Regions from separate parts of the [Rhizobium] kunmingense genome, predicted to be linked through region 1. Evidence: predicted binding sites of a transcription regulator. Region 1 holds the regulator's gene; each other region holds the start of a gene.

The links. Region 1 encodes LexA, which represses DNA repair genes until DNA is damaged. Its sites were predicted from a motif close to TGTTCNNNNTGTGTTCNG; they were not measured.
Region 2: a site for LexA is predicted at 4,179-4,196, ahead of AC0JZ4_RS24865 (ImuA family protein). Genes of this name have one in related genera too.
Region 3: a site for LexA is predicted at 5,082-5,099, ahead of AC0JZ4_RS05955 (ImuA family protein). Genes of this name have one in related genera too.
Region 4: a site for LexA is predicted at 5,650-5,667, ahead of AC0JZ4_RS01385 (energy-coupling factor ABC transporter ATP-binding protein). Genes of this name have one in related genera too.

What each region holds. Positions count from the first base shown of each region.
Region 1 covers NZ_CDRNXG010000001.1:2,830,576-2,838,112, forward strand. Annotated here, with positions in the region: gene lpxB (lipid-A-disaccharide synthase) at 1-16, shown strand, start outside; gene gltA (citrate synthase) at 46-1,335, opposite strand; gene AC0JZ4_RS13670 (ComEC/Rec2 family competence protein) at 1,671-4,343, shown strand; gene lexA (transcriptional repressor LexA) at 4,324-5,043, opposite strand; gene AC0JZ4_RS13680 (VOC family protein) at 5,242-6,114, shown strand; gene kdsA (3-deoxy-8-phosphooctulonate synthase) at 6,118-6,966, shown strand; gene eno (phosphopyruvate hydratase) at 7,085-7,537, shown strand, end outside.
Region 2 covers NZ_CDRNXG010000003.1:135,651-143,187, forward strand. Annotated here, with positions in the region: gene AC0JZ4_RS24855 (error-prone DNA polymerase) at 1-1,930, opposite strand, end outside; gene AC0JZ4_RS24860 (Y-family DNA polymerase) at 1,927-3,438, opposite strand; gene AC0JZ4_RS24865 (ImuA family protein) at 3,359-4,111, opposite strand; gene AC0JZ4_RS24870 (hypothetical protein) at 4,684-5,106, opposite strand; gene AC0JZ4_RS24875 (PPC domain-containing DNA-binding protein) at 5,425-5,868, shown strand; gene xth (exodeoxyribonuclease III) at 5,880-6,668, shown strand; gene AC0JZ4_RS24885 (alpha/beta hydrolase) at 6,729-7,505, opposite strand.
Region 3 covers NZ_CDRNXG010000001.1:1,193,772-1,201,308, reverse strand. Annotated here, with positions in the region: gene AC0JZ4_RS05965 (error-prone DNA polymerase) at 1-2,634, opposite strand, end outside; gene AC0JZ4_RS05960 (Y-family DNA polymerase) at 2,631-4,115, opposite strand; gene AC0JZ4_RS05955 (ImuA family protein) at 4,087-5,061, opposite strand; gene AC0JZ4_RS05950 (metallopeptidase family protein) at 5,232-5,672, shown strand; gene AC0JZ4_RS05945 (DUF1737 domain-containing protein) at 5,685-5,891, opposite strand; gene AC0JZ4_RS05940 (HpcH/HpaI aldolase/citrate lyase family protein) at 5,895-6,779, opposite strand; gene AC0JZ4_RS05935 (hypothetical protein) at 6,889-7,125, shown strand; gene leuD (3-isopropylmalate dehydratase small subunit) at 7,260-7,537, shown strand, end outside.
Region 4 covers NZ_CDRNXG010000001.1:249,101-256,637, reverse strand. Annotated here, with positions in the region: gene dxs (1-deoxy-D-xylulose-5-phosphate synthase) at 1-133, opposite strand, end outside; gene AC0JZ4_RS01425 (pirin family protein) at 248-1,174, opposite strand; gene AC0JZ4_RS01420 (HepT-like ribonuclease domain-containing protein) at 1,184-1,519, opposite strand; gene AC0JZ4_RS01415 (nucleotidyltransferase family protein) at 1,536-1,847, opposite strand; gene AC0JZ4_RS01410 (exodeoxyribonuclease VII small subunit) at 1,933-2,187, opposite strand; gene AC0JZ4_RS01405 (histone deacetylase family protein) at 2,193-3,125, opposite strand; gene AC0JZ4_RS01400 (acyl-CoA thioesterase) at 3,281-3,679, shown strand; gene AC0JZ4_RS01395 (biotin transporter BioY) at 3,696-4,259, opposite strand; gene AC0JZ4_RS01390 (energy-coupling factor transporter transmembrane component T family protein) at 4,303-4,908, opposite strand; gene AC0JZ4_RS01385 (energy-coupling factor ABC transporter ATP-binding protein) at 4,911-5,594, opposite strand; gene AC0JZ4_RS01380 (winged helix-turn-helix domain-containing protein) at 5,703-6,896, shown strand; gene AC0JZ4_RS01375 (helix-turn-helix transcriptional regulator) at 7,054-7,537, opposite strand, start outside.

The sequences.
Region 1 (7,537 bases):
ACCCGGTCGTTTCTGACCGGGTTTTTGTTTGTGGCTGCGTCTTTATCAGCGCTTGGTGAGCGGCACGTAGTCGCGCTTCGGTTCGCCGGTATAGAGCTGGCGCGGACGGCCGATGCGTTGCTGCGGGTCCTCGATCATCTCGTTCCACTGGGCGATCCAGCCGACGGTGCGGGCAAGCGCGAAGAGCACAGTGAACATCGTCGTCGGGAAGCCCATCGCCTTCAGCGTGATGCCCGAATAGAAGTCGATGTTCGGATAGAGCTTCTTCTCGATGAAGTACTCGTCCGTCAGGGCGATGCGCTCCAGCTCCATGGCGACCTGCAGAAGCGGGTCGTCCTTGTGGCCGAGTTCGCCGAGAACCTCATGCGTGGTCTTCTGCATGATCTTGGCGCGCGGATCGTAGTTCTTGTAGACGCGGTGGCCGAAGCCCATCAGGCGGAACGGATCGTTCTTGTCCTTGGCGCGGGCGATGTATTCCGGGATCTTGTCGACCGTGCCGATTTCCTGCAGCATGTTGAGCGCTGCTTCGTTGGCGCCGCCATGTGCGGGGCCCCAGAGGCAGGCAATGCCGGCAGCGATGCAGGCGAACGGATTTGCACCGGACGAGCCTGCCAGGCGCACCGTCGAGGTCGACGCGTTCTGTTCGTGGTCGGCATGCAGGATGAAGATGCGGTCCATGGCGCGGGCCAGAACCGGGTTCACCTTGTACTCTTCGCACGGAACGGCAAAGCACATGCGCAGGAAGTTCGACGAGTAGTCGAGATTGTTCTGCGGATACACGAAGGGCTGGCCGATATGGTACTTATAGGCCATCGCCGCGATCGTCGGCATCTTCGCGATCATGCGCAACGATGCGACCATGCGCTGGTGCGGATCGGTGATGTCGGTTGAGTCATGATAGAAGGCGGAGAGCGCGCCGACCGTGCCGACCATGACAGCCATCGGATGGGCGTCGCGGCGGAAGCCGGTGAAGAAGCGGCTCATCTGCTCGTGAACCATCGTGTGATGTGTCACGCGATAGTCGAAATCCTTTTTCTGGGCGGCGGTCGGCAGTTCGCCGTAGAGAAGCAGGTAACAGGTTTCGAGGAAGTCGCCCTGTTCGGCCAGCTGCTCGATCGGGTAACCGCGGTGCAGAAGCACGCCTTCGTCACCATCGATATAGGTGATTTTCGATTCACAGGAAGCGGTCGAAGTAAATCCAGGGTCGTAGGTGAAAGCCCCGGTGTTCTTGTAGAGCGCGCCGATATCGATGACATCCGGGCCGATCGATCCGGAGCGAACCGGCAGTTCAACCGACTTTTCACCGAGAGCGAGATTTGCGCTTATTTCCGTCATTCTGATCCTCCAACCGGTTGGCGGGATGGCGCCTTGAAAGCGCCACAAGCATAAAGCGTCACGATTAGCTATATGATCCGAAAGCCTCTGCCAAGCGTTCCTGACGGCAATTTGTGCAGCGCGGAAACATATTAGGCATCAACCATGCCGGTTATCGCCAACCCTCTGTTGTAATCCGGTTTCGTCGAAATTCCTCCAGGCCCTGTGCGTCAGGTTGACGCAGGCGAAAAGAACGCCCAGGTTGTATTCTCCGGAGGCTGACGGGGCTGGTTTCCGCTATGGACAAGGTTAGCGAAAAATTGCACCTGAGCCGGCCGGAGGAGGCTTCAGCCGGAGTGTTTCTGCATGAGCTCTCCTCGAGTTTGCCGCTCGTGCGTGGCACTTCAACGGCGCGCTTTCCGCTGCATCCAAGGCCGGCCGGGCGAAATGCCTCTCACTTCCATCGGCTTTCCGCGCTGGTCAATGCGGCGCCAGCGGCAATCGCTGCGCTCGTCGAGAAGGAGAGGCAGTACGGCCACGGTTTTCTTTGGGTGCCGGTGGCGATAGGGGCGGGAGCCGCGTTCTGGTTTCTCCTGCCCGCCGAACCCTCCTTCGTCGCGACGACCGGCATCGCATCGCTGATTTTAGGGGCCGTTCCCTTCACGCGCGCCGGTTGGCTGCGTGCTCTGCTGTTGACGCTCGGACTGTTCTTGAGCGGCATGAGTCTCGCCGCGCTGGAGAGCCGGCGGAACGCGACCGTTATTCTCGATACGTCGGTGACGACCGATATCGTCGGACGGGTGGAGCGAGGCGAGGTCACAGGTGCTGGACGGATGCGTTACACGGTGAGCCTCTTGGAGACAGCCAATCCGCGGCTTCGCCGACCGCCGGGCACGGTGACGCTGGTTGCAAGGCGCGCGCATACGCCCTTCGACAACGGCGCAGTGATATCCGGCCGCGCGCGTCTTTCGCCGCCCTCCGGGCCGGCATTGCCGGGCCTTCATGATTTTGCCTTTTCTGCCTATTTCGATGGCATAGGTGCAGTTGGCTTTTTCTATTCGGCCCCGGTCGCGCATGCGGCTCAACCATTGCCGGATGGCCTGTGGCAGATGGCGGAACGATGGCTTTTTGCGCTGCGGGCCGATATCGGCAACCGTATCCGGCAACAGGTTCCGGGCGATGCAGGCGCGTTTGCGGCGGCGATTGTCACCGACGAGAGACGAGCGATCTCCGAGGACACGGTCGAGGCTCTGCGGCTGTCGGGGCTTGCGCATATCGTCGCGATCTCCGGCCTCAACATGGCGCTGGCCGCCGGCATCTGCTTCGTCGGGTTGCGCACGGCCCTCGCTCTGTCTCCCGCCGTCTCGCAGGCCTTGCCGGTCAAGAAGATCGCGGCGTGCGGTGCGCTTGCGATGGTCACCTGCTACTACCTGATTTCCGGCTTCGGTGTTTCGGCCCAGCGTGCCTATATCATGATGGCGGTCATGCTCGTCGCCGTGCTTCTCGACCGTGCGTCGATCAGCCTGCGCAATGTCGCGCTTTCGGCATTGATCATTCTCGCCTGGACACCATCGGAAATTCTGGGGCCGAGTTTCCAGATGTCGTTTGCGGCCACGGCTGCACTGGTGGCCGGGTATGCGCTCTGGGCGGAGCGGGCAAGGCGGCGCGTGCACGAACCGCTGCCGTTTCGTCACCCTCTGGTGACGGGCGCTGCCGCATCCTCTCGCTTCGTCGGCGGCATCGTGCTGACCTCGTTGATCGGCAGCCTTGCCACGGCGATCTTTTCGATCGAGCATTTTCACCGGATTTCGACCTATGGGCTTGCTGCCAATCTTGCCGCCATGCCGATCATCAGTTTCATGGTCATGCCGGCCGGGCTTGTTGCCATGCTTTTGATGCCGTTGGGGCTTGATGGGCCTTTTATCGCACTGATGGCGAAGGGACTGGAATGGGTGATCGCGATCGCGCACACGGTTGCCGGTTGGCGCGGCGATGCCCTGGTCGGCCAGCAGCAGGCGTTGTTTCTGCCGCTCGGCGTGGCCGGCATGTTGTTGCTGGCCTTGCTGCGGACCCGCCTTCGGCTCGCAGGCGTGCCGTTTCTGATCGCCGCCTTGGTGCTGTTTGTTCAGGGCGGCTCACATGCCGGATCCACCCTTCTCGTCTCGGAGGACGGTACACTCATTGCCTATCGCGACCGGAGCCTTGTGACGGTCAATCGCACCCGCCCATCCGCCTTCGTCTTCGACCAGTGGACGAGGGCCCTTGGTCTGCCTGAGCCGATCAAGCCTGTCATGCTCGACCCGGCTGCCGCGTTGCAAACGGTTCACCCTTCGCCATCTCCGACTGTTGCCCCTGAAGGGGCGGGCGACGAGAGGTTGGCGGACGATCTCGTGGCGGCTGCGCGCCGGCGCATGGCTTCCTTGACGGCTCCTCGTTTCTCCTGCGAGGCCAAGGCCTGGTGCGGCCTGCGCATCGGTGAGGACCGCGTTCGCGACAACGCCGGAGGTCTGCGCGAGCCGAATGCGTCGGACCAGAAGTCCGGACCGGAGGAAGGGATGCTCGTGATTGCGCTCGACGATGGCCGTTATGTCGGTGCGGCCTGTGATGTGGCTGATCTTGTCATCGCTCCCAGGGCGCGTTTCGATCAATGCCGATCCGGTACCCTGCTTCTTTCAGGCGCCACGCTCAGGAAAACCGGTGCGTTGGAAATCGCGCTGCCGGACCGCGCTCATGGCATCGATGATCACCGGAACTGGAAAATCACGCCGTCATTTGCCGGCACGCAACGACCGTGGGCCATACATCGCCAGTATGACTGGCGAGGGAACCGATATGACCCGAGCCTGCCCGGATGGCTTGCAGCCGCCATCGAGGCAAACGGTTTTGCCACGCAGCCATCGAGCGCCGGCGCAGCAACGAATGACGCAACCGGACGCGCAGGCGGCGTGCCCATAACAAATACGGCCATGTCACCGTCTGGTGATGCTGCGGAGACCAGTCAGCCCGGTCTCAGTGATAGCGGCGAATAAGGCCGACCAGCTTGCCCTGCACCTTGACGCGATCGGGCGGGAAGATGCGGGTCTCATAGGCCGGGTTTGCCGCTTCGAGCGCGATCGATGCCCCCTTGCGGCGGAAACGCTTCAACGTCGCTTCCTCGTCATCGACGAGTGCCACGACGATGTCGCCTGGATTGGCGGTGCTGCCGTTGCGAATGATCACGGTATCGCCGTCGAGAATGCCGGCCTCGATCATAGAGTCGCCCTTGACCTCGAGCGCGTAATGTTCGCCGGTGCCGATCATCTCGATCGGAACGGAAACATTGTGGGTGTTGTTCTGGATTGCCGAGATCGGTACGCCGGCGGCGATGCGGCCCATGACCGGAACGCTTGCGGAGGTGGCATCCTCAAGCGGCGCGGATCGAGCAGGTGCTGCGGGCTCGACCGGACGCTTGCCGAGGCTTCCCTCTATGACGCTCGGGGAGAAGCCGCGCTTCGGCTGCAGGCTTGGCACATAGGCTTCCGGCAGCTTGATGACTTCGAGCGCGCGCGCCCTGTTCGGCAGGCGGCGAATGAAGCCGCGTTCTTCCAGCGCCGTGATCAGGCGGTGAATACCCGACTTGGATGCGAGGTCGAGCGCATCCTTCATTTCATCGAAGGAAGGCGGTACGCCGGACTCCTTCATCCGCTCGTGGATGAAAAGAAGCAGTTCCTGTTGCTTGCGAGTCAGCATGGATGCGCACCTTCGGATTTTGAAACAAATGCAGAACGGACACTATATGTTCCATATGTGTTCCGCAAGTCCTTAAATTTGGGTGGAGATTTCATAACTTTCTGAAATGGCAGATCCATTTGTCCGCTTAAAGGGACTTGCGCTTGTCGGTTGTCTGACCAATCTAGCTTCCAGCTAACAAATGTCTGGGGGACATGCGTGACTGCGAAGAAAATCGATCATCTCGTATTGCCGGTCTGCGATCTAGCTGCGGCGCGCGGCCGGTTGTCGGCGCTGGGCTTTACGGTGGCGCCCGATGCCCTGCATCCGTTCGGGACGTCTAACGCCTGTGTCTTCCTCGATGACGGCATCTATCTGGAGCCGCTGGCGCTGGCGGACCGGCGCAAGGCGGGTGCAGCTGCCAAGCGCGGCAATGTTTTCGTGGCGCGTGATGTCGCATTCAGGGGGAAGCGTGGGAGGCAGGGGCTTTCGGCGCTGGTCGTGGCCAGTGATGATGCCGAGGCTGATGATCAACGCTTTGTCGCAGCCGGAGTATCGGCGGGCGAGGTGCTGGAATTTTCGCGCGTCATAAAGTCTCCGGATGGTGATGAGGCGGAGGGCCGCTTCAGGCTCGCCTTTGCGGCGGATGCTGCGGCTCCGGATTTCTTTGCCTTCGCCTGTCAGCGTGTGGTTTCATTCCCTCAGGATATGGGCAACTTACGCATCCATGCGAATTCGGTAACCGGCCTCAAGGAGGTGGTGCTCGCGGCGCGCGATCCCTCATCCTCTGTGCCGCTGCTTGTCCAGGTGCTTGGCGCGGAGGCGGAAGAAACCGAGGCGGGTCTGGTGTTTGCTGCCGAGAATGGCCGCGTCCGGGTTCTCGGTGAAGGGCAGCTCGACCATGAATTCGGCTTGCAATTCGATCCGTCGGCTGCGGGGTTTTATGGCAAGGTTCTGATTTTTCGCTCCGCCGATCTGGCCGTGACAGAGATCATCCTTGCTGCTAATGACGTCGCATTCATCCGCCGGGATGGCCGTGTGCTCGTGCAGCCGGCAGCCGGGCAGGGCGTCATGTTCGGCTTCGAGGAATAGACAATGGCAGTTTCCCCCAAATCAGAAGTTTCCGTCGGCGAGGGCACGAAGAAGGTCGTCTTTTCCAATGCCGGACGATTGTCGCTGATTGCGGGGCCCTGCCAGATGGAAAGCCGCGAGCATGCCTTCATGATCGCCGGAACGCTTGTCGAACTTTGCGACAAGCTCGGTGTCGGCCTCGTCTACAAATCCTCCTTCGACAAGGCGAACCGCACGTCGATCGCTGGCAAGCGCGGCATCGGGCTTGAGAATGCGATGGAAATCTTCGCCGACCTCAAGAAGGAATTCGGATTTCCGGTGCTGACCGACATCCACACCGAGGAACAGTGCAGCATCGTTGCCGAGACGGTCGATATTCTGCAGATCCCTGCCTTCCTGTCGCGCCAGACGGATCTGCTCGTCGCGGCCGCCAAGACCGGTCGCGCGATCAACGTCAAGAAGGGCCAGTTCCTGGCCCCCTGGGACATGAAGAACGTACAGGCGAAATTCCTCGAAAGCGGCAACGGCAATGTCATGCTGTGCGAGCGCGGTGCGTCCTTCGGCTACAACACGCTGGTGTCCGACATGCGTTCGCTGCCGATCATGGCTTCGCTCGGTTCGCCCGTCGTCTTCGACGCCACCCATTCGGTGCAGCAGCCGGGCGGGCAGGGCGGCTCCAGCGGCGGTCAGCGGGAATTCGTCGAGACTTTGGCACGCGCGGCGGTGGCCGTTGGTATTGCCGGCCTGTTCATCGAGACCCATGAGGACCCCGACAACGCACCGTCAGATGGCCCGAACATGGTTCACCTGAAGGACATGCCGCGGCTTCTGGACAAGCTTCTGGCGTTTGACGCCATCGCCAAGGCCGCCTGAGCAATCGGGCGGCGGTTGAGCGCGGTCAAAGTGTTGAGAGCGCTCGCATTGTAATTCGGATGTCATTGAACATGGTTCATTTCAATGACCGAGTGACTGTAAATCTGAGGAGAGACCCTTGACTGCTATTACCGATATCATCGCCCGCGAAATTCTCGACAGCCGCGGCAATCCGACGGTCGAAGTCGACGTTCATCTCGAAGACGGCTCGATGGGCCGTGCAGCCGTGCCGTCCGGCGCGTCTACCGGTGCGCATGAGGCTGTCGAACTGCGTGATGGCGGTAAGCGTTACGGCGGCAAGGGTGTCGAAAAGGCCGTCGAGGCCGTCAATGGCGAGATCTTCGATGCGATCGGCGGTTTCGATGCCGAGAGCCAGATCCATATCGACAAGATGCTCATCGCGCTCGACGGCACGCCGAACAAGTCGCGCCTCGGCGCCAACGCCATTCTCGGTGTATCGCTCGCCGTCGCCAAGGCCGCTGCGGAAGCGTCGGGCCTGCCGCTCTATCGCTACATCGGTGGCGCCGGCGCGCACGTTCTGCCGGTTCCGATGATGAACATCATCAATGGC
Region 2 (7,537 bases), on a different contig from region 1:
ACAGCGGCACGCCCAAAGTCTTGCCGAGCACAGCTTCGAGCTCAGGCGTCGGGTATTCGACCGGCTCCTTGCCCTCGCGGCGTCGAAGATAGGGATGAACCATGTCACCCTGTATTGGACCGGGCCTGACGATCGCCACCTGAACGACGAGGTCATAGAAGGTCCTGGGCTTCAACCGTGGCAGCATCGACATCTGTGCCCGGCTCTCAACCTGAAACGTTCCGAGCGTATCGGCCTTACGGATCATCGCATATGTGGCGCTATCCTCCTGCTTGACCCTGGCGAGATCGAGATCCTCTCCCTTATGCTCGCGGATCAGGTCGAACGCCTTTTGCATGCAGGTCAGCATGCCGAGCGCCAGCACGTCGACCTTCATCATTTTCAAGGCCTCGACATCGTCCTTGTCCCATTCGATCACCTGGCGATCTTCCATGGCTGCCGGCTCGATCGGCACGAGGTCATCGAGGCGCGAGCGCGTCAGCACGAAGCCGCCGACATGCTGACCGAGATGCCGTGGGGCACCCATCAGCTCGCGGGCAAGCCGAAGCGTCATGACCAGGCGGTAGTCGTCGGGGTTGAGGTTCAGCTCGCGAACATTACGCTCGGTAATCTCTTCCGACCATGACCAGAGACCCGATGACAGGGCCTTGGTGACATCCTCGGGCAAGCCCATCGCCTTGCCGACATCCTTGATGGCGCCTTTGGCCCGGTATCGCGTGACCGTGCAGACCAATGCCGCTCGGTCGCGGCCATAGGTCTTATAAATCCACTGGATGACTTCTTCGCGCCGCTGGTGCTCGAAATCGACGTCGATATCTGGCGGTTCGTTGCGTTCCTTGGAGACGAAACGCTCGAACAGGAGATCGTTCGTCTCTGGATCGATACTGGTGATGCCAAGGATGTAGCAGATTGCCGAATTCGCAGCCGATCCCCTGCCCTGGCAAAGAATACCCTGGCTGCGGGCGAAACGGACGATGCTGTAGACCGTCAGGAAGTAGGGCGCGTAGTCCATCTCCTTGATCAGATCGAGCTCGTGTCTGACCGATCGCAGCACCTTTTGAGGAAGGCCTTCCGGATATCGCATCGGAATGCAGTCACGGACGCACTGTTCAAGAGACTGTTGAGCGTCCATCCCATTGACCAGCGCCTCCTCAGGATATTCGTAGGTGAGCTCTTCCAGCGAAAACCGACACTGCTCGACGATCTCCATCGTCCGCTCCAATGCTTCTGGATATCGGGGGAAGAGCCGCTCCATTTCCTCCGGTGGTTTCAGATAACGGTCGGCAAACCGCTCCCGGTCGAACCCGACCGTGTCGATCGTGGTGCCTTCGCGGATGCAGGTGACGATGTCCTGAAGCTGCCGCCGAGACGGTTCATGGAAGAGGACGTCGTTCGTGACGACCGTTTTGACACGGAATTTTGCCGCCATGTTCGACAGCTCGTGCAGCCGCATCTGATCGTTCGGCCGCCGTCGGAGACAGAGCGAGACATAGGCCCGCCTGCCGAAGGTGTCTGCCATCTTACGCATCTGGAGCGCGCAGGTGTCGTCCGGGAGATCCGGCACGAGAATGCCGATCATGCCCTCCGCGTATAGTGCGACATCATCGAGATGGAGGATGCAGTTGTCCTTGCCGCCCCTGCCCTTGCCAAGCGTGATCAACCGGGTCAGCCGCGAATAGGCTGCCTTGTTGGTTGGGTAGACGAGGATCGACATGCCGTCCTGCAAATCCAGGCGACATCCGACGACGAGACGAAGGCCTGTGTCCCGCGATGCCTCGAGCGCGCGCACGATCCCTGCCAGGGAATTGCGGTCGACCACACCCAGCGCCTCGATGCCGAGTGCCTTCGCGGCCGCAAACAGCTCCTGAGCGGAGGATGCCCCCCGCAGGAAGCTGAAATGGGTCGTCACCTGGAGTTCGGCGTAATTCATGCGAAGATCCCGTGCATGAACCACTTGTGCGATCCGGTGTCCAGGTCCACACCGTCGCCGGACCGGAAAATCCAGAAGCGCTCGCCATCATCGTTCTCGATGACGAAATAGTCGCGAACGGCTTCCAGCTCGTTTGGCCGCATCCACCATTCGCCGAAGATGCGCTCGGGGCCGTCGGCCCGTTTCACACGGTGGCGCTTGCCGCGCCAGGTGATGGTGGCCGGCGGATAGTCCGGCATCATCGCGATCGCCTGGATCTGCTCGGGTCGGCTGAAGAGACGGACCGGACGTCGCCAATGACTGACCCACCCGTCCTCGACGGCTTCCGCGACGGCGGAAACCCGCTGGACACTGCGCTCGGGGACATCGGACGCGAAGGGAGCGACCCGGTAGACCCGTTGGCCGCGATTGGCGAAGACGTCGATCAGTGGCGTGATGTCGCTGTTCTCCTCCTCCACAAGCGAGGAGACCTTCTGCTCTTGGGCCAAGGCCTCTGCGGAGATGGCAACCAGCGTCAGCTTCTCGATGCCGAAACCGGGTTCGATCTTTTCGGTTCGATCGCGAAAGAGCTTGGAGAGCCAGGCGATATCGCGCGCTGGCTTCGCCGTTCCGGCTCGTATCGCCTGGATCGTATTGTCGACCTTATGGACGATCAGATCCGTGCGCCGCGCACCAAGCCCGCGCTTCTCGAGCTCGGCCACGAGCTGCACAACCAGCCGGCCAACGTATTTATTGATGGTTTCGGCTGCGCCAATGGGCTCCTGGAACGATCGTGAGACCTCGACGAGGTCGGCGGTCCGGATCGGATCGATCGGTTCATTCAGGCGCCCGAACATCTGATCGAGACGACGGCCGACTTCCGGCCCGAAGCGAAGTGCCAGCGGCGCCCTCGGCGTGTTCGACAGTTCTCCGATCGATTGGAAACCCAGTACCCGCAGAACAGCTACGACCTTTTCCGGAAGCCTGAGCAACGAAATCGGCAATTTCTCGACGGCGCGAACAATCTCGCCGCGCGGCACGATGACCGTGTCACGCTTGATTGCACGAACGCAGGCATGGGCCGCACCCCAGGTGTCTGCGATTGCGACCCTTGCGGTGAGCTTTCTGGCACGGAACATGTTGACGATACCGGTGATCATTGGTTGCTCGCCACCCTGGAGATGATCGGCCCCTTCCGTATCGAGGACGAGGCCATCGATGCCATCGATGGCCACGATCGGCGAATAGTGGCCAAGCGCCCATAAGCCGAGGCGGTCTAGCGCCATGGCATCGGCCGCTGGATTCGCATCGACGAGCATAAGCCCCCGAAAGAGCGCCTGTGCCTTGGCGGCCGGCATCCCCGCCCTGACACCGATCTGTCTTGCGGCCTTATCTGCCGCCGACACCCAGCGCTTGGCTCCGCTACTGGCGATGACGGCGATCGGGCGGTCATCCGGAATGGCGGGATCGTCCCGCCTGATCCTGTCCGTGGCCAGATCCGGGAGATAGATGGATACGACCCTTGGCATCACACGCTCCGACGTAAAACTCAGCACACTCGCCCGCACGCGATCTCATCAACTCAAGAAACCATTGAGGCCTTCCGATCCCCGGGACCGGAAGCTCGTCCGATGGAAGCACGCTCACCCGCCATCTGGTGGTGGATGCCGTCGGCTGGCCGAAGTCGTTTGCCTCGGTTTGCCGCCGCCATCGCCGGACTGCGAGCGCGATGGTCCCACTTCGCTCGGCAACCAGCTGCAGCCGTCGGCTGACGACCATCGGCAGCCTCACCACCTCCCCGACGACGGCACCCAGTCCGCCATAGGAGAGCGCCTCTTCCATGTTGGCGGCAACGTCCTCTTCCTTGTCAGACTCAACAAAGATTACCCGCTTTGGATGCAGTCCCACTTGCGCCAGCGCCGGAAAGAATAAATCCGGGCGCGTCAGGCACCAGACGACCGGTCCCTTGGTCCTGGCTGCGATCCCTGCCGCAAACAATGCGGCCGCCGCACCATCGACCGTCCCCGACCCGCCGCCTGCAAATTCATGCAGGGCGCCGTTGGCCAGCCCGCCGCCTGGAAGAATGGTGTCGATGTCCGCGACGCCGAACGGCAGGCAGCCAGCCTTCTTGGCGCCTTCTCCTTCAATCGAAGAGATGCGGTCACGCAGATCTGCCAATACTTGGGCGCGGACAGCCGACATCGTTCGCAGAAATCCTTCCGGTTCGCGGTGGTTGGAAAGGACGGCATCATGCCGCCAGAACACTTGATGTTCTGTATCTGTTCCGTTAGCAAGAAAGAGTCAAGCGGGCGCAAAATGGGAATAGAGTCTCATAATTTTAGCGAAGTCGCAGATTCTGTTTTTGAATCAGATCGCTAGAAAGGCAAAGGCAGAGATTTGCGGGTGCAAGAAAATTTTGGCGGTCAGGCGGGGGCCAACATAGGCGGCGGCGTTGCCCACTAAACGAGATGCGCCCCAGATCTTTGATATGACCACAACGCTTCGACAGGTAAAAATGCCTGTCATCGCGGTGGAATGCCGCTTGTGTAAGCGCTCAGACGAACTCGAGCGCAAGGTCCTTGTACGAAAGCATGGCGCGGGGATGACATTCGCCCGGTTGCGAAGGATGGCCGCGATGGGCTGCGAAAGGCTGATCAGCGATGACGGGGATCAATGTCAGACAAGGTTTCCATGCTTGGCGCGGCTGAGCGATAAGCCTCAACGATCGCCTTCTGGTTAAACGCCAGGCCATCTTCCCCGAACCTCAGGCGAGATTAATCCCAGTTCAGTAATAAGCTGGTCACTACGCCAGTTCGCTCCACGTCTCCACGGTCTTCGGTGTCGCTCAGCATCGCGACCAGCGCATCATGCCGAGGACCTCTAAGGTCAGTACTGGGGAATGCGCCGACTGGCGTGACCGTCTCATGGCCGCCGGATGGCAGGTTTCCACGATGGAGCACCATCATCGAGCCCTGACGATCCTTCCCGATCGACCAGGTATCGCCGTTCGAACTGCGCGAGAACTCCCTGACGTCTGAGAGGTCGGTCACATCGGAGGACGATCGTCGGGTCTGCTCGCCACCGTGACCGACACGATGCAGAGTGGCGTCTGCGTTCTTCGCGAGCGTTTCGCGGTTTGCGTCAGCATCTTCGCTCGTCCGCGCGGCGTCGCTGGTCGGGTCTAGCTGTTGAGCCATACGTAAGTCTCCCGTCGCAAGGGTTGTGTTCATTCGAACCGTCAAATGCTAACCGGCGGCACGCGGGAACGGTTCCAAGGCCGAGTGACTGCCTCTGGGCTCCCTGACGGCGGCGCGGCCTTTCGAGTCCAGCACGACATCTTTGATCTTACAAACCAGGCAAGAGATCCTTCCCGCAGCGAACGGCTAAAAAATACGGCTGTCAACGAGGCAACTCTCTGGACGAATAGCAGTTACTCAGAAGGCATCGCCCGTGACGCTCGCCGATACGATCTGGATCAGTCGCGGCATATTACGAAGCAGTTTGAGGAACGAGAAATGAAGAGCAAGGAACTGGGCGACACGAACTTCTCGAGCGAGCGGACCTGGGTGCTGGTCCTCGACGAGGGCGAGGAAGCGTTCGACGCCATCACCCGCTTCGCGACTGAGCAGAAGATCACCGGCGCGTCCTTGACTGCGATCGGTGCGTTCCAAAAGGCCACCTTGGGTTTCTTCGACTTTGCAACGAAGACATACAAGGAAATCCCTGTGGACGGTCAGACGGAGGTCCTGAGTGCCATTGGAGATGTCGCCGTCGGAGACGACGGGAAGGCCAGTCTCCACATGCATGCGGTGCTCGGTTTCGAGGATGGCTCGACGAAAGGCGGCCATTTCATCAACGGCATCGTCCACCCCACACTGGAAATCATCATCGGCGAAAGTGCTGTCGGCTTCCGCCGAAAAAAGCGTCCTGATCTCGGTATAGCCCTGATCGACCTGTGACAGCAGCTCCGATGAGGATTGCGACCTACAATGTCAACGCTATCCGCAGCCGGTTAGATATCCTCCTGAGATGGCTGAAGGAGGACAAACCTGACGTCGTCTGCATCCAGGAGCTCAAAACGATCGACTTTCCTTTGAAAGAGATCGAGCGCGCCGGATACGGTGCCGTTTGGCAGGGCCAGAAATCATGGAACGGCGTCGCGATCCTTGCCCGTGGACAGGAGCCGCTTCTCACACGCAAGGGTCTTCCGGGCGATCCAGACGACAGTCATTGCCGTTATATCGAGGCCGCGGTCGATGGCATTTTGATCGGATGCCTCTATCTGCCAAACGGCAATCCTGCACCGGGGCCGAAGTTCGATTACAAACTGGCCTGGTTTCGCCGGTTTCAGAAATATGCAGCTGAGCTGCTGGAGCTTGAGATCCCTGTCGTGTTGGCGGGCGACTACAACGTGATGCCGACGGATCTCGACGTCTATAAGCCGGAGCGATGGATAGACGATGCTCTGTTCCGGCCCGAGGTTAGAAAGGCATATGCTCGTCTCCTCGCGCAAGGTTGGACGGATGCTGTCCGGCAACTGCACCCGGACGAGCGCATTTATACCTTCTGGAAATATTGGCGAAACTCGTTTGAGCGCGACGCCGGCCTCAGGATCGACCACATCCTTCTATCGCCCGCGGCCGTTCCGTGGTTGAAAACAGCCTCTGTCCGGAAAAAGCCGAGAAGCTGGGACCATACGAGCGACCATGCGCCGGTCATGATCAACCTCGATGTGTCAAGGACTGGAAGCGCCGGATAAACCATAGGTCACTTACAAAGGCACGCCTTTGGGGCGCGAGAGCAGCGTCATCCGCGCGCGTCAGTTCACCAATCGCTCGCGTAGAAAGGATCCGGCCAGCTCCGCCTCTTCCGAAGAGATCGTGTGGCCGACGCCAGGGAAGAGCTTGTAGGTCACGTCGTAACCGGCCGCTTGTAGCTGCGCCTGCGCGGTGACTGACGCAATCGACGGAATTCTCCTGTCTGCATCACCGTGCATCAGCAGAATTGCGGTATCCTTCGAAGTCGATGTCGGCGGAAATGGGAGCAAGCCCGCGAAGCTCACGACTGCGCCGATCTTCCACCTACCCGTGGCAACAGCATCGAGCGCCACAATGGCACCCTGTGAGACACCAACGAAAACGACGTTCCTCAGGTCGTTCTCGAAACCCTCGCGTTTGACGATGCCGGAAACCAGATCATCGAACGCACGGCGGGCGGCCTCGATGCGATCAGGGCGCATGACTTGATCGTCAACGACAAACCACTCGCGCCCTCTGGAATTGCTGGCGAACGGCGCATCAGGAGAGACAAACTCGGTGTCCGGTAGAACCGGCGCCCAGGAATTTCCGATCGCCTCCATGACCGAACCACGGCTTCTGATGCCGTGAAAAAAGATGACGAGGCGACGAGCCCGTTCCGTGCGATGCGGGCTGGCCGCGTCCGCAGCTGAGCCTGCCTGGCTCTGGGCGACCACTATGTCCTCTCCTGATTTGAAAGTACGCGACGTCGCCTCGGCTCGACTGGCCACCACTACAAGGACAAAGCATGCCAGCAGGAAAAGGGCTGACGAGAGTTTGGAAAAGGGCGACGTGATCATGGCATTTCCCAGTTGTCACGTCGAAACAGGTC
Region 3 (7,537 bases), 1.6 Mb from region 1:
GCTTGCATATTGCTCGGTCCGATTGGCGATGAGCTTGTCGATCATCTTCGTCTCGTTCAGGCCTTTCACCTGCCGAAAACCCAACCTGACGCCATATCCGGTCTTGATGACGTTCTGCATCGAACGATGACGCGGATCGATCCAGTGACGATCGAATTCAACCGCTTCCAGAGTGCAGTCCCATTGCGAGCGATTGATATCGACCGGCATGACCACGACACCATGTTCGCGCGCATCGCGAATAAGCTGTGACGGCGCATAAAAACCCATTGGCTGGGAATTCAAAAGGGCGGTGCAGAAAATGTCCGGATAGTAGGTTTTGATCCAGGATGATGCATAGACAAGAAGCGCGAAGGACGCCGCGTGGCTTTCCGGAAAACCGTATTCGGCAAAGCCCTTGATCTGCTCGAAACATTGCCGCGCAAATGCTTCCGAATAATCATTCTTACGCATGCCGGCGATGAAATCTCGCTCGAATTCGTTGACCCGCCCCGATCGCTTGAACGTCGCCATGGACCGGCGCAGCTGGTCAGCCTTCTCCGGAGGAAAACCGGCGGCCTTGATGGCGATCTGCATCGCCTGTTCCTGAAACAGCGGCACGCCCAGGGTTCTGCCCAGGACTTCTTTCAGTTCCGGCCTTTCATAGGGGATCAGCTTTCCGGCATTACGCATCTCGCGCCGCTTGAGATAGGGATGCACCATATTGCCCTGGATCGGCCCCGGCCGCACGATCGCCACCTCGATGACGAGGTCGTAGAATTCCCGTGGACGCAAACGGGGCAGCATGCTCATCTGTGCCCGGCTTTCGATCTGGAACACCCCGATCGTATCCGCCCGGCAGATCATGTCGTAGACATTCGCATCTTTCGTCTTTTGAAGACTGTCCAATGTCTCTTGCCGCCCATAGTGCTCGCTGAGCAGCCCGAAAGCCTTCTTCAGACAGGTCAGCATCCCGAGTGCGAGGACATCGATCTTCAGAAGCTTCAATGTATCGAGATCATCCTTGTCCCATTCGATCATGTAACGGCCCGGCATCGCCGTCTTCATGATCGGCACCACTTCATCGAGCCTGTCACGGGTGATCAGGAAACCGCCGACATGCTGGGTCAGGTGCCTGGGAAAGCCCATCAGTTCCCGTGCATGGGCAATCACCTTTTTCGTCAGCGGGTCGCCGACATCGAGCCCTGCGACCTTTGCCTCCCGTTCGGTCAACCCGTCTTCCGACCATCCCCAGACGGTACTCGACAATGCCGCCTGCACGTCCTCCGAAAGACCGAATGCCTTTGCCACCTCACGCCCGGCCATCCGGGTCCGGTAACTGGTCACGGCCGCAGTCAGTCCTGCATGACGATAACCGTAGTGACTGTAGATATACTGGATCACCTCTTCCCGTCGGCCATGCTCGAAATCGACGTCGATATCCGGCGGCTCGTTACGCTCGGTGGAAATGAAGCGGGCAAACAGCAACGTCGCCTCTTCAGGATTAACGTCGGTAATGCCGAGGCAGTAACACACGGCCGAGTTGGCGGCCGACCCACGGCCCTGGCAGAGTATGTTCAGAACATCGCGAGCATGCCAGACGATATGCCGGACAGTGAGGAAATAGGGTTCGTATTGCATCTCCTTTATCAGCGCGAGCTCTTCGCGGATCTGCGCTTCCAACTGGTGTGTGGGCCCCGCTGGAAAGCGCCGACGCGCGCCCTCCCAGGTCAGGCGCTCCAGCGTTTCGGAAACCGTTTCACCGGGCACGCTCTCATCGGGATAATTGTGCTTCAATTCATCAAGGGAAAATTGGAGCCGGGCACAGAAATGCGCCGTATTGGCAACCGCCTCGGGATAAACGCGAAAGAGGCGGGCCATTTCCGATCCCGGCTTCAGATATCTGTCGCCATGCGGCGCCAGTCTGAACCCCGCCTCCTGGATCGTCACATGATTGCGGATCGCTGTGACCACATCGGCAAGGGACCGCCGGTCAGGCAGGGAGAATACAGGCAGGTTCGTCGCGATAAGCGGCACGCCTTTCCGGGCTGCGATCTGCGCAAAGCTGGCAAAGACGAAAGGATCGCGCCCGTCATAGGTAGGTGAAAGGGCGAGATAGACGGTCGTGCCGAATTTCTCGCGATAGCACCCGAGTTTCTTGGCAAGCTCTTCAAGATAGGCACCCTCCTCCGCCCTGGAATAATCCGGGACGACCGCAAGCATCATCTCGTGGCACCATTCCAGAAGATCCCATTCCTCCAGAATGCAGGAGCCCTTTTCGGCTCTGAGATTGCCCCGGCTCAGCAGACGGCAAAGATTGGCCCAGCCCCTCCTGTTCATCGGATAGGCAAGCATATCCGGCGTTCGGTCGGAAAACACCAGCCGTGCGCCGGGATGAAAGCCGGACGGTCTTATCTCTTCCCCCCCATCGTCCTGTAGCGCCTCCCCCTGCCTCAGCTTGACCAGTTCCTGCATTTCACAGGCCTGGTTATGGGCGCGGACAACACCGGCCACCGAATTACGGTCAGCAATACCCAAGCCGGAAAGGCCGAGGACACTCGCTGTCACGACCATTTCCTCCGGCCGCGCGGCCCCCTCCAGAAAGGAAAAATTCGTCTTTGCGCCGATCTCGAAAAAAGTTTGGGCATCCATCAGGCAAAAACCCCGTGCATACGCCACACGGGCGGGTTTTCGGGATCATAAGGGCCGAGCCTGAACACCCAGAAGAGCCGTCCGCCTTCACCTTCCAGGCGATAATAGTCCCGCGCCACGGCCTTCTCGCCGTCGAGCCACCATTCTGGCGCAATCCTTTCCGGCCCCTCCGCGCGCGTAACCTTGTGCAGCACATGACGCCAGCGAAACCGTTGCGGCGGCCCGTCCGGAACGATTGCCGCAAAGGCCTCGATCTTCTCGGGATACCGAAGGAGCCGCAAGGGACGGTCGGTGCATGGCGTGAATGAAGCGCCTTCGACATCCGGTCGCCTGGTCGTTGCGGCGATTGCCGGCACCAGTGTCTCTGCGCGCTCCGGAATATGGCTCTGCTGCAACTGAAAGATCTTCAGACACTCCGCGCCGAACCGGGCCGATACCCTGTCGATGAAATCGGCAAGGCAGACGTTCTTTGCCGCATCACCGGAAAAATCGTTCTGGACCGCATCGACGGCATCATGTTGAAGCACATTGAGCCGCAGAAGCTCGAAGCCGAAACCAGCCTCGAGATCATCATGAACGGCATTGAGGCGCTCCGAGAACAGGGCGGAAATCCTCCTTGCATCCTGCAAGGGGCGCGAAGCGCGCGCGGATATGCGAAACACCCGGCCATCGACGCGAAAGAGAACGAGTTCGAAAACCCGTCCGCCGACACCGCGGGCCTCGAGCCTGAACTTCAGCGAGGAGGCAATCTCGCAGGTCAGGCCGAGAATATCCTCTTCCGCCTGAACCGGTTCGGCCAGTTGCCGCTCCGCGGACAGTGCTGCGACGGGCCGCCTTGGCGAAATCGCCTCTTCGTTTTCACCCCGCGCCTGATCCAGCCGCAAGAGTAGCTTTCCCCCGAACCGCCGGGCCAGCGAGGCGCGCGGCACACAAACGAGATCGGCAACCAGTTTCAAACCGAGCTTGCAGAGCGAGACAACGGTACTTTCCTCAAGTCGCAGTGCCTGTACCGGCAGAGCGCCGAGAACCGCACCGATATCCTCCCCGCTTATCACCCCGCCGCTGCCGAACCGGCATTGAGCCCAGGAAAGGCCGGGCGAGGGCGAGATCGCTCCCGTCACGGCAAACCCCATCTGTCCGAGCCTGAAAAGCACATCGCGCAGCATCGCCTCCTCTCCCGCAAAAAGATGGGCGCAGCCGCTTATATCGAGGAACAGACCATCCGCCCCATCGAGAGAGACGAGGGGCGTATAGCGGTCGCACCAATCGGCGATCGCCTCGAGAAGCACCAGATCGGCCTTTTCGTCCTCATCGAAAATGTCAATTTCCGGATACATGGCACGTGCTTCGGCAAGCGCCTGCCCGCGCTTCAAGCCGAGAGATCTGGCGCTTTCATCGAGTGCGGTCAGCCGCAGGGCATTGTCGCGGCGCCCGGCGCACAGGATCGGGGGATGATCAGGACGCTCTTTCGAACGCCATGACATGCCCCAGAGTTTGCGCGCGATCCTGTCGGTTGCCAGATACGGGAAATAAAGAGCCAGGATGCGCTGGCCGCGCCCCTGCGTAAGCAGATCCTGTTGGATTTTGGGCAAGGTAAAATTGGCGGTCACGAGGGTTCCACTCCAGAAGGAAGGAGAGAGGGCCGGGGTTGCGGCTCTTCTCCAGGGTGAGCTGGAAAACCGAATGGCCGATGCTGCCGCCAAGCATGCTGCCATTCGCAAGACGCCGCTCAAAGGCCGGCGCCGGCTTGATAAGCATGCGGAAGGAGGCGCTGCTTGCCTCCTCGTCTCCCGCATGCCGTAACAGGAAGAGCGGCCGTCCCGCCGCCTTTGCCCGAAGACTGAGCCTGCGGCTTTCCGCAAGGCCGAAAAATTTGGGGTTTCCGTGAATCTCAAGGATCGTTGCCGCAAATGCCCCGCTTGTCAGGGCGGCCTCTGCCAGCCAAAGGGCATCGTCCAGCCGACGGGGCATGGCCTGGAAAAGCCGGCCGGGATCGATGCCGAACTGACGAAGCCCTCCGGCATGCAGGTTTCCCACTTCATGACCGCATAACCCATCGGCAATCCACAGCAGCGGCGCGTCCGCTCCTGTACCGCCCGCCCTGTCGCCTCTGGCAACAGCCTCACCATAGGCCTTTACCTGCGCGGCAAGCGACAGAGCGAAGCCGCAGGTGGAACCCGCATCATAGAAGGAAAGCGAGCGGATTTCCGTAATCGACGCAAGGTCTAGCCCGCCGTCCAGCGCCCCATCCAAAGCTGGAATGCCGAATGCCATGGGTGGGCGCACGCTATGGGCATCGCCGCCGCTGATCCGCAGGGCCGCATCCGCCTGCGCGGCGGCAACAGCAGCAGGCAGGGCCTTGCCTTCCATTCTGGCTATCTGTTCGCGCAGGGCAAAAAGCGTCTCCTGCGCCGCGGCGGTCCTGGCCATGGCGTCAGCTCGATCCTTAATGTTCACTCTATGTTCTTATAGATTCCAGAGAGGCTCCAAGGAGTCAATCGCAGCAAAGCAGGAATCTTTTCCTCATTTGCTACGGCGATGATTCTTATCTCGAAAAAAGGCGGCGATGGCCTTATATGTCATCGACAAAGGGAGAACCGATGGCTCGCATTGACCAAACAGACGACTGGCAGGACCGCCATGCGCCAACGATAAGCACGTTTGAATCGCTGGCGATCGACGCCTATGGTCATCTTCCGCAGGAGTTTCGAGCCCTGACGGCCAATCTCACCATCGAGATCGAAGACTTTCCGGACGACGACGTCTTCGAGGATATGGCGCTGGAAACCCCATTCGATCTGCTGGGGCTTTTTGAAGGTCGAGGAATTTCGGAACGGTTCACCGTTGAAACCGGCGAACTTCCCAATCGCATCCGTCTCTATCGCCGCCCCATCCTGGATTACTGGGCCGAAAATGACGAAACGCTCGGCGATATCATCACCCATGTCCTGATCCATGAGATCGGCCACCATTTTGGCCTGAGCGACGAGGATATGGAGCGGATAGAGGCCAGCGCCGAGGATGCCGCCACCCAGCGCTGACCGATCAGCAGCTTACTGCTCGCCGAGCTTCGTATCGGGCGTATATTCCTTGCCATGCACCGTCTTGGTCACGGCCTGGCCGCATTGCATGATCCCGGTTGCGGAATTGAAGGCATAGGTCGGTGAACCGTAAAGCTCCCATCCCTTGTTCAAGGCAGCCGTCACCTTGTGGCAGAAGGTCGCGTCGTCCACAGCGGTGAGCAGTCGGTAGAGTTTCATGCTTTATGCCTTTCTTTCGGTAATGAACGCGACTTTGGCCAATAGCGCCTCTGCCTCGACGAGGTGAAGACGCTCGACCATTTTTCCATCGATGTCGATGACATTTCTGCCCTCGGCCTCTGGTTTGTCGAACGCGGCGACGATCGCCCGTGCCTCTGAAATAGCGTTCTCATCAGGCCCGAAATGCCGGTTTGCCGGTTCGATCTGCGCCGGATGGATCAGCATTTTCCCGGAAAATCCCATGGCCCGCCCTTGCGCGCAGTCAGCGTCGAAACCGGCGCCATCCCTGAAATCGTTGAAGACGCTGTCGATCACGTCAGTGCCGAAGGCGCGCCCGGCCAGCACGATCTGCATCAGCCAGGGCACCAGGTAGGTCCGGCCGGGCAGGGGCGGAACACCGGTCTCCTTGCGCAGATCGTTCAATCCGACGACGAAACATTGGGGCGCGGCCTTAGCGGCAATGGCGGCGACATTCAAAACCCCTTTCGGCGTTTCGATCATCGCCCACAAGGCGATCGGTCGCACGGGTGAAGCCTGCGCCAACCCCCCCGCCACTGCCGCAAGGTCAGCAGCATGTTCGACCTTTGGAACGAGCACCGCATCAGGCTGAAGCCTCGTCACCAGCGCCATGTCAGCTGCGCCGAACCCGCTCGCCACAGGATTGATCCGGATGATCCTCTCCTTTGGCGGCGAAGGTTTGAGAGCAAAGGCTGCGGCGAGGTTATCCCGCGCCGACCCCTTCCTTTCCGGCGAAACGGAATCCTCCAGATCGTAGATCACCCCGTCGCAATCGAGCATGGGTGCCTTTTCCAGCGCCCGCCGGTTGTCTGCCGGAACGCTGAGGAGAGAGCGGCGCGGGCGCAGGACAGGATGCATCAGGACTTCCATCACTCTTTTATGACCATCTTTTAATGTCCCGACAGTAGATCGGCCGCGAAAACCTCTTGCAAGCCGGAATTGCAAGTCCCACATTTCCGGTTACAGAAAGGTATTGGATATGCAGAACATTCGTTCCTTCGTCGTCATTCTCGCAGGCATTGCCGCAATCGCCGTGGCAGCCCTGCTGACAGCCTCCCTGACCGTTGCCTTCATGGGCACGCTCGCCATTCTGTCGATCGGCAAGGCGCTTTCGAGCCGCATGAAGCCTGCACCCGTCCGGGCCAGCGGAGCTAAGGCGCGGCGCGCCGACATGCGTGTCTGGAACGATGGCCGCGGCACCATTATCGATATGTGATACCGGTGCATTCACGGCTGGGCAGGAAAGCCCGCCGTGAAGCGCCTACGTACTGATCGGTACTGAATCGGCCTTCAAATTCTCCCAAAAATACTTTATGGCAGCCTCCATAAACGTATTATCTGAGGCCGATCATGGAAAAATTCGACAAGCTGACTGGCGTCGCCGCCCCTCTTCCGGTCGTCAACATCGACACCGACATGATCATCCCGAAGGATTATCTGAAGACAATCAAGCGTACCGGCCTTGGCAAAGGCCTGTTTGCCGAAGCGCGCTATAACGAGGACGGCTCGGAAAACCCCGACTTCGTGCTGAACAAGACGGCCTATCGCGGTGCCAAGATCCTTGTCGCGGGCGACAATTTCGGCTGCGGCTCGTCGCGCGAACATGCGCCGTGGGCGCTGCTCGATTT
Region 4 (7,537 bases), 2.6 Mb from region 1:
TCTTCGACACGGCATCGATCATCTCGTCGCGCACTTCACGGGCGAGCTGCGGCAGGTCCTTGTCTTCGACCTTGCGGAGATCGGCGGGAAGCTGGACCTTGTCGAGCAGCGGCGTCGTGGGCTGGGGTGTCACGGAAAAGGCTTTCTGTTCTTGTTATTGCATGTCTCCCAAAGATGAGCAGGAAACAGGCTTTTTCAAGTTTCGCGAGCGTTGGGTTCTAATCGATTTTAGCGCATGGGCAAGGGTTTATGCGGGTGTCGGCAAGGGAACGAACTCTTCTTCGTCGCCCGGAACGATATCGAAACGCCCGGTCCGCCACTCCTCCTTGGCCATCTCTATGCGCTCCTTCGAGGAGGAGACGAAGTTCCACCAGATATAGCGTTTCGAATTCAGCGCAGCGCCGCCGAACAGCATCACATGACAGCCCTGGCTTCCCGCCTGCAGCGTGATCTCGTCGCCGGCGCGGAAGACGAGCAGCTGGTCGGCGGCAAACCGGTCGCCGGCAATGTCCAGTTCGCCGGACAGGATATAGAGCGCCCGTTCCTCGTGTCCGGCAGGGAAGGGAAAGCGCCTGCCCGCATCGAGCCGAAGGTCGACATAGAGCGTATCGGTAAAGGTCGCGACGGGTGAGGAAAGCCCGGCAAAGCCGCCGATCACCACGCGCCCTTTGGCGCCCTCCCAGTCGATTTCCGGCATCTTTTCATGGCTGGTATGGGCAAAGGCCGGATCGATTTCCTCCTTCTCGTCCGGCAGCGCCAGCCATGTCTGCAGGCCGGACATGGAGAGCGGATGCCCACGCAGGTTTTCCGGCGTGCGTTCCGAATGCACGATGCCGCGCCCCGCCGTCATCAGGTTGATGTCACCGGGCCGGATCACCAGCTCGGTGCCCAGACTGTCGCGATGCTTGATCTCGCCGTCGAACAGGTAGGTGACGGTGGAAAGCCCGATATGCGGATGCGGCTTCACATCCAGCGCCTCGTCGGGCCGCAGGATAGCCGGTCCCATCCGGTCGAAGAAGATGAACGGCCCGACCAGCCGTCTCTGTCGGCTGGGCAAGGACCGACGCACCGAAAACCCGCCGATATCGGAGGATCGCGGAATGATGAGGTTCTCTATCGCATCGCAGGCGAACGCATCGCCGGGGGCGGGGTCTGTTCCGGGGAAGAAGGACATGGGACCTCGTTAAAGTGTTTCCTGATCCTCGGGATACTGCGCCAGGAACGCTTCGAGTTCAACGATGAGGGGCGGCAGGCGCTCGGTGATCATCGTCCAGATCGTTTCATCGAGAATTTGCTCGTAGTCGTGTCGTAGCATGTTGCCGAGGCCACGGATTGCCGGCCAGTTATGGCGCGGGAGAAGCTCCTGCGCGATCGGTCCAATTTTGACGCTTGCCTCGGATATTCGCGCAAAGCACCGTTCGCAGGCATCTCTCGTGATATTGCTGTTCAGATAGCCGCCGAAGTCCATGCCTCGCGTATCGTCGAGAACTGCCTGTCCGTTCTCGACGATATCTCGCATTCGAACCAACGGGCGCTTAGTAGGCAACGGCGCGATCCCTCTCCACACTTCTGCGAAAGCGTTCTCGGCGCATTGGTTCCGGGACTATGTCGACGCTGTTCGCACCGGTGATATTGCTGATCAACAGGCGAAGATCTTCAACTACCGTCAGGTAATCCCAGCCGGACCGGATCACAGTCTCGGAAAATTTCACCAGCACATCGAGATCAGAATCAGCGGTCGCCTCGCCGCGGGCCACCGAACCGAACAGAGACACATGCTCCGCACCCGCGGCGCGCAGCTCGGCCTCGTGTTCTCTCAGCTTGGCAATGACCTGATCCTTGTCCATGCCGGACAATATAGGGAAATCTTCCCAATCAGTCGAGTGGAGCAGGCGTGTGCAATCCAGGGTTTTGCCAGGTGAGAAGCGGAAATCACTCCCCGTCGAGTGGCTCCACGCCCTGCACCTTGCCGGCGCGGTCGAGACGGATCTTCTCGATGCGGTTTTCCGCGGCGTTGAGCAGTTTCTCGCAATGCTTCTTCAGGGCTTCGCCGCGTTCGTAGATGGCGATGGATTCGTCGAGCGCCACATCGCCGCGTTCCAGCCGGGCAACGATGCTTTCCAGCTCGGCGACTGCCTTTTCGAAGGAATAGCCGTTCACATCGATGCTATCGGTGGCTTCGGTCATGTCCTTCATCCTCTCATCAGTCTTGCGATATGCATGCCGGCGGATTCCGCCAGTCCTTCCAGATCATAGCCGCCCTCGAGCAGGCTGACGACCCGGTCATTGGCGTATTTCCCAGCAATTTCCATCAGCCGGCCCGTCGCCCAGTCGAAATCGTCGCCGACAAGGTTGATCTGCGCCAGCGGATCGCGGTGATGCGCGTCGAACCCGGCCGAGATGATGATGAAGTCCGGCCGGAAATCATGAAGCTTCGGCAGAACCCGGTCCTTGAAGGCATCGCGAAAATGATCGCTGCCGTCATTGGGCGAAAGCGGCGCGTTGACGATCGTGTTCTTCGAGCCCGTCTCGTCCTTCGCCCCGGTGCCGGGGTAGAGCGGCATCTGGTGCGTCGAACAGAACAGCACCGACGGATCGTCCCAGAAAATGTTCTGCGTTCCGTTGCCGTGATGCACGTCCCAGTCGATGATTGCGACACGCTCGACGCCATAGGCCTGCTGTGCGTGGCGGGCGGCGATCGCGGCATTGTTGAACAGGCAGAAGCCCATCGCCTTCACCTTTTCCGCATGGTGCCCCGGCGGGCGTGAGGCAACGAAGGCGTTGTCCACCTTGGCCGTCATCACGTCGTCGACGGCGGCCATTGCCCCGCCTATGCCGGTCAGCGCCGCCTGCAGGCTTTTCGGTCCCACATGCGTGTCGGATTCAATCTGTATTACGGTGTCTTCTTCCGGGGTCTTTCGCATCACCCAGCGCAGATGTTCCTCCGGATGGGCCAGCAGCACGGCATCCTCGTTCGCCTGCGGTGCGTCTTTGCGGGCAAGATCGGAGAAATTCGGATGTTCGAGCGCGATCGCCAGCGAGCGCAACCGGTCCGGCCGCTCGGGATGGCCGGCAGGGGCAGGGTGCTCGAGAAAGATAGGGTGTTCGTAAAGGCGGGTGGTCATGCGGCTCCCCGGCGTCTCGTCCGGTCATGGCCGGGCATCGGTGTCAGGCCACCGACATGGCGCAGATGGCAGGCTTTTTCAAGCGCGGGTCTTGCCCTTGTCGCACTTGGCGAGGAATATCGGCCTGTTTTGAAAAGGGTTCTGTAGAGGCTGGTATGGTCAAGGACGCGGTAAAGGCATCCGATTTTCGCGTCACCTTCCGCGATGTCGACATGAACGGGCAGATGTTCCGCTCCGTCTATATCGACCGGGCGGAAGAGGCGGTCGCCGACTTCTGGCGCCGCCGCAAGGCGAAGGCAAGTGATCCGGCCTTCATCACCGGCAAGGTTGCCGGCACCTTCCATGTGCCTCTGCTATTGGGCGACGCCATTCACATGCATGTCGGCGTCAGCAAGATCGGCGGAAAGTCGGCGGGCTTCATCGTTCGCATGACGCGTGACGGTGAAGCCGTCGCCGAGGTCGAGATCGTCTGGGTGGCCGTCGACCGAAAGAGCGGAGAAAGCGTCGCGCTGCCGGAAGAGCTGCGCGACTGGCTCTACGGGTATCTCGACTGACTTTTATGCCCCGTCGTTACACCCTTTGCGGCAGAAGCGGATAACCGACCATCACGGCGCGGCCGGCAAGGGCGGCAATCGCGGCCTTCAGCAGATCGCCGGGAATGAAGGCAAGCGAGCCCATCAGCGTCGCACTCAGGCTGACACCGGTGACGAGCGCCAGATAGACGATGCCGCAGGTGTAGAGAACCACGATACCGCCGAACACCGCCGCCGCAAAGAAGCTGGCCGTCTGCAGCACGCTGCTCTGGCCGGCACGCACGAGGCGCTGCGACAGGTAGCCGGTTGCGATTGCGGCCAATACCCAGCCGAACAGGTAACCGGCGGTCGGGCCGAAGAACACCGTCAGTCCGCCGCGCCCGCCGGACAACACCGGCAGGCCGATGGCCGCAAGCACCAGTACCAGCGTCACGGCCAGTCCGCCGCGCTTTGCGCCCAGCACGACGCCGGCCAGCATGGCGCCCAGCGACTGCGCCGTGATCGGCACGGGAATGAAGCCGATCGAGATCGGCGGCAGAAGGCCCAGCGCGATCATGATGGCGGCAAAGAGCGCGGAAAGGACGAGGTCACGGGTTGCCATGCTTGGTGTTTCCTTAGTGTGTGCCTTTGAGGCTGTTATGGCGTCATTTCTGACGGCGGATGCCGCGGGCGTCAATGGCCGCGGCGATCTCGTCGGCATTGCGCAGCGTCGAGATGATCAGCGGCACGATGATGGAAAGCGGCCGCGGTTTCAGGCCGCGCGCGTAATGCGCATCGCGGATCACCGCATAGCGGCCGACGATTTCCGGCACGAAACGGATGACGAGGCCGAGCGCAAGGCCGAGATCGGCCGCCTTGACGATACCGATCCGCTCCAGCGGCATGGCCGCGCGGGTGATCACGTCGATGAAGTCGCCGGTCGTCGTCGTTGCCGTCACGAGGCTTGCGAAAAGCCCCAGCGCCACCAGCCTCAGAAAGGCGTTGAGGCCCTCCAGCGGACTGTTGAAGACGGCGGTGAACAGCGCGACGAATAATATGACGAGCACAAGCGGCGACATGCGCCGCACGAATTCGCCGGCCGACATTCGCAACGAGAGATGCACCGCAAGGCCGATCGTCAGCGCGCCGGCAAGCACGATGGGTGACGTGACCAGAAACAGCAGGATGCTGAATGCCATCAGCACCGCAAGCTTCACCCCGGCCGCAAGCCGGTGCAGAAATCCGTCGCCATCGACATAGAGCGAGCGCATCCTCATGCCGCTCCGTGCAGGGCGCGATATTGCGCAATCACCGCGTCCGGCGCACCGTCGCCGACGATGGCGCCTGCCTGAAACGACAGCACCCGGTCGAAGCCTGAAAGCAGGTCGAGGTCGTGGCTGATGACGATCACATCCTCCGGCAGATCGCCGATCGTGCGTTCCACCAGATTGCGGTTGCGGATATCGAGCTGGTTGGTCGGCTCGTCCATCACCAGGACTTTCGGCTCGGTGACGAGCACGGAGGCGAGTGCCGCCAGTTGCAGTTCGCCGCCGGAAAGTTCATGCGCCCGCCGTTCGCCGAGATGAGAGATGCCGAAACGGGCCAGCACCGCATCGACCCTATTGTCGACCTCGGCCTTCGGCAGCTTGCGGGGTTTCAGCCCGAGCGCGATGTCTTCGCGCAGGATCGGCAGGATGATCTGGTTCTGCGGGTTTTGGAAGATGAAGCCGCTCTGGCTGCGCGCCGCGTCCTGCTCGGTGACCGTATCGAAACCGTTGACCGTCACCGTGCCTTCGGTCGGTGTTACCAGTCCGTTGATCATCCGCGCAAACGTTGTCTTGCCCGATCCGTTCAGCCCGATGATGCCGACGCGCCGCTCGGCAAGCGTCAGCGTCAGCGGCTGGATGACGGTGCGTCCCTCGAAGCGAACCTCGACCCTGTCGAAACGAATATCCAATTGAAGCCCTCGATGTCGTCAGCGTCTATAGACTGCTGGAGAGCGGAAGGAAAATAAGAACAAAAAAAGAACATTGCATTGGCGGCTGGAAGCCCCTAGTCTCTGCCTATGGCAATCCTGATCCCGAATGATGAGGCGAGGCGTATTTTTCTGGAGCGGCAGCAGCTTTGCGCCCCGCCCGGCCGCGCGCTCGCCAAGTCCGGCCTGTTGCAGCTGATCGACGATCTCGGCTTCGTCCAGGTGGACAGCATCGCCACCGTCGAGCGCGCCCATCACATGATCCTCTTCTCCCGCAACCAGACCTACCGGCGGGAACACCTGACGGCGCTTCTGGAAAAGGACGGCGAGCTTTTCGAGCACTGGACCCACGACGCCTCGATCATTCCGGCGCGTCTGTTCCGCTACTGGAAGCACCGCTTTCGCCGTCGCGAACCTGTTCTCGCCGAGCGCTGGCGCAAGTGGCATGGCGAAGGTTTCGACAGCGCCTTCGACGAGACCTTTCGTCATATCGCCGAAAACGGCGCGATCATGTCGCGCGACATGAAGGTCGAGAATCACAAGTCCGGCGGCTGGTGGAACTGGCACCCCAACAAGACGGCGCTCGAATATTACTGGCACACCGGCAAGCTCTCGATTGCCGGACGAATGAATTTCCAGAAGATCTATGACCTCACCGAGCGCGTCATCGCCGCGCATCATCATGAGCCGGAAGTCGAGCATGACGAGTTCGTCGACTGGGCCTGCCGCAGCGCCATGACAAAGCTTGGCTTTGCCACATCCGGTGAACTGGCGGCCTTCTGGGACATCGTTACCCCGGAAGAGGCGAGGGCATGGGTCGCAGGCCATCGCGACGAACTGACGGAAGTGGTGATAGAGACGGCCGATGGTAGCCGATCGCGCGCCTCCTTCGCTCTTTCGGGCTTTCCGCATCACCTTGGCGACATCCCGGAACCGCCGGCACGCATCCGGGTACTCAGCCCCTTCGATCCGCTGCTGCGCAACCGTGATCGAGCCGAGCGCCTGTTCAATTTCGTCTACCGCATCGAGGTCTTCGTGCCCGAGGCAAAGCGCCAATACGGTTATTACGTCTTCCCGCTACTGGAAGGCGACCGCATGATCGGCCGCATCGACATGAAGGCCGACCGCAAGGCCGGCGTGCTCGACGTCCGGCGCCTGTGGCTGGAAAAGGGCGTCCGCGCCTCGGCCGGGCGGCTGGAAAAGCTCGATGCCGAATTGCAGCGTGTTGCCCGTTTCGCCGGCGTGGAGCGCATCGTCTATCACGCAGGCTGGCGGGGCGAATAGCGGGCCGCCGTGCGGTAAGATCATTGGTACCGCTACAGCATGTCTCCCGAAAGTGGTCACCGGTTTCGTGATAAAGACATGCGCAAAAACAAGAAGCTAAAGCATGGCAAGCGAATCGGAAAGGTCGCGGAGTGCTTTGGTGATGACGCTGCGGCGCCTATTCCGGCGGCAGCTTGATGCTGGCAATCGCCGCGATGAAATCCGCTTGACGGTTCATGCCCGATTTCTGCAGGATCGCCTTAACATGGCTGCGCACGGTTTCCACGCCGACGCCGTGCTGCCCCGCGGTGGTCGCCACGTCATGGCCGGCGGCAAGCGACCACGCCACGCGCGCTTCCGCCGGGCTAAGGTCGAACAGACCCTGGATCAGCCCTGCCGTCGGCACGCGTGAGCGGTCGACCGGCGTGACGATCAGGAAACAGGTGGCGCGTGTAAAGATATCGCGTGCGCCACCGCGCACGGGGATCATGTGGACGATGGCCGGAGGCGTATCGTCCACGCGCGGCAGGGGAAAGGAGTGGGAGGGTCCGTCGGGCCGTGTGTCCGGTCGTGTTCGTGCCGCCAGCCCGGACATGTCGGCAAGCGCCGCGGCGAAAAGACGATTGGCCGGCTCATGCGCAAACCGCATCTGATTGCCTGCC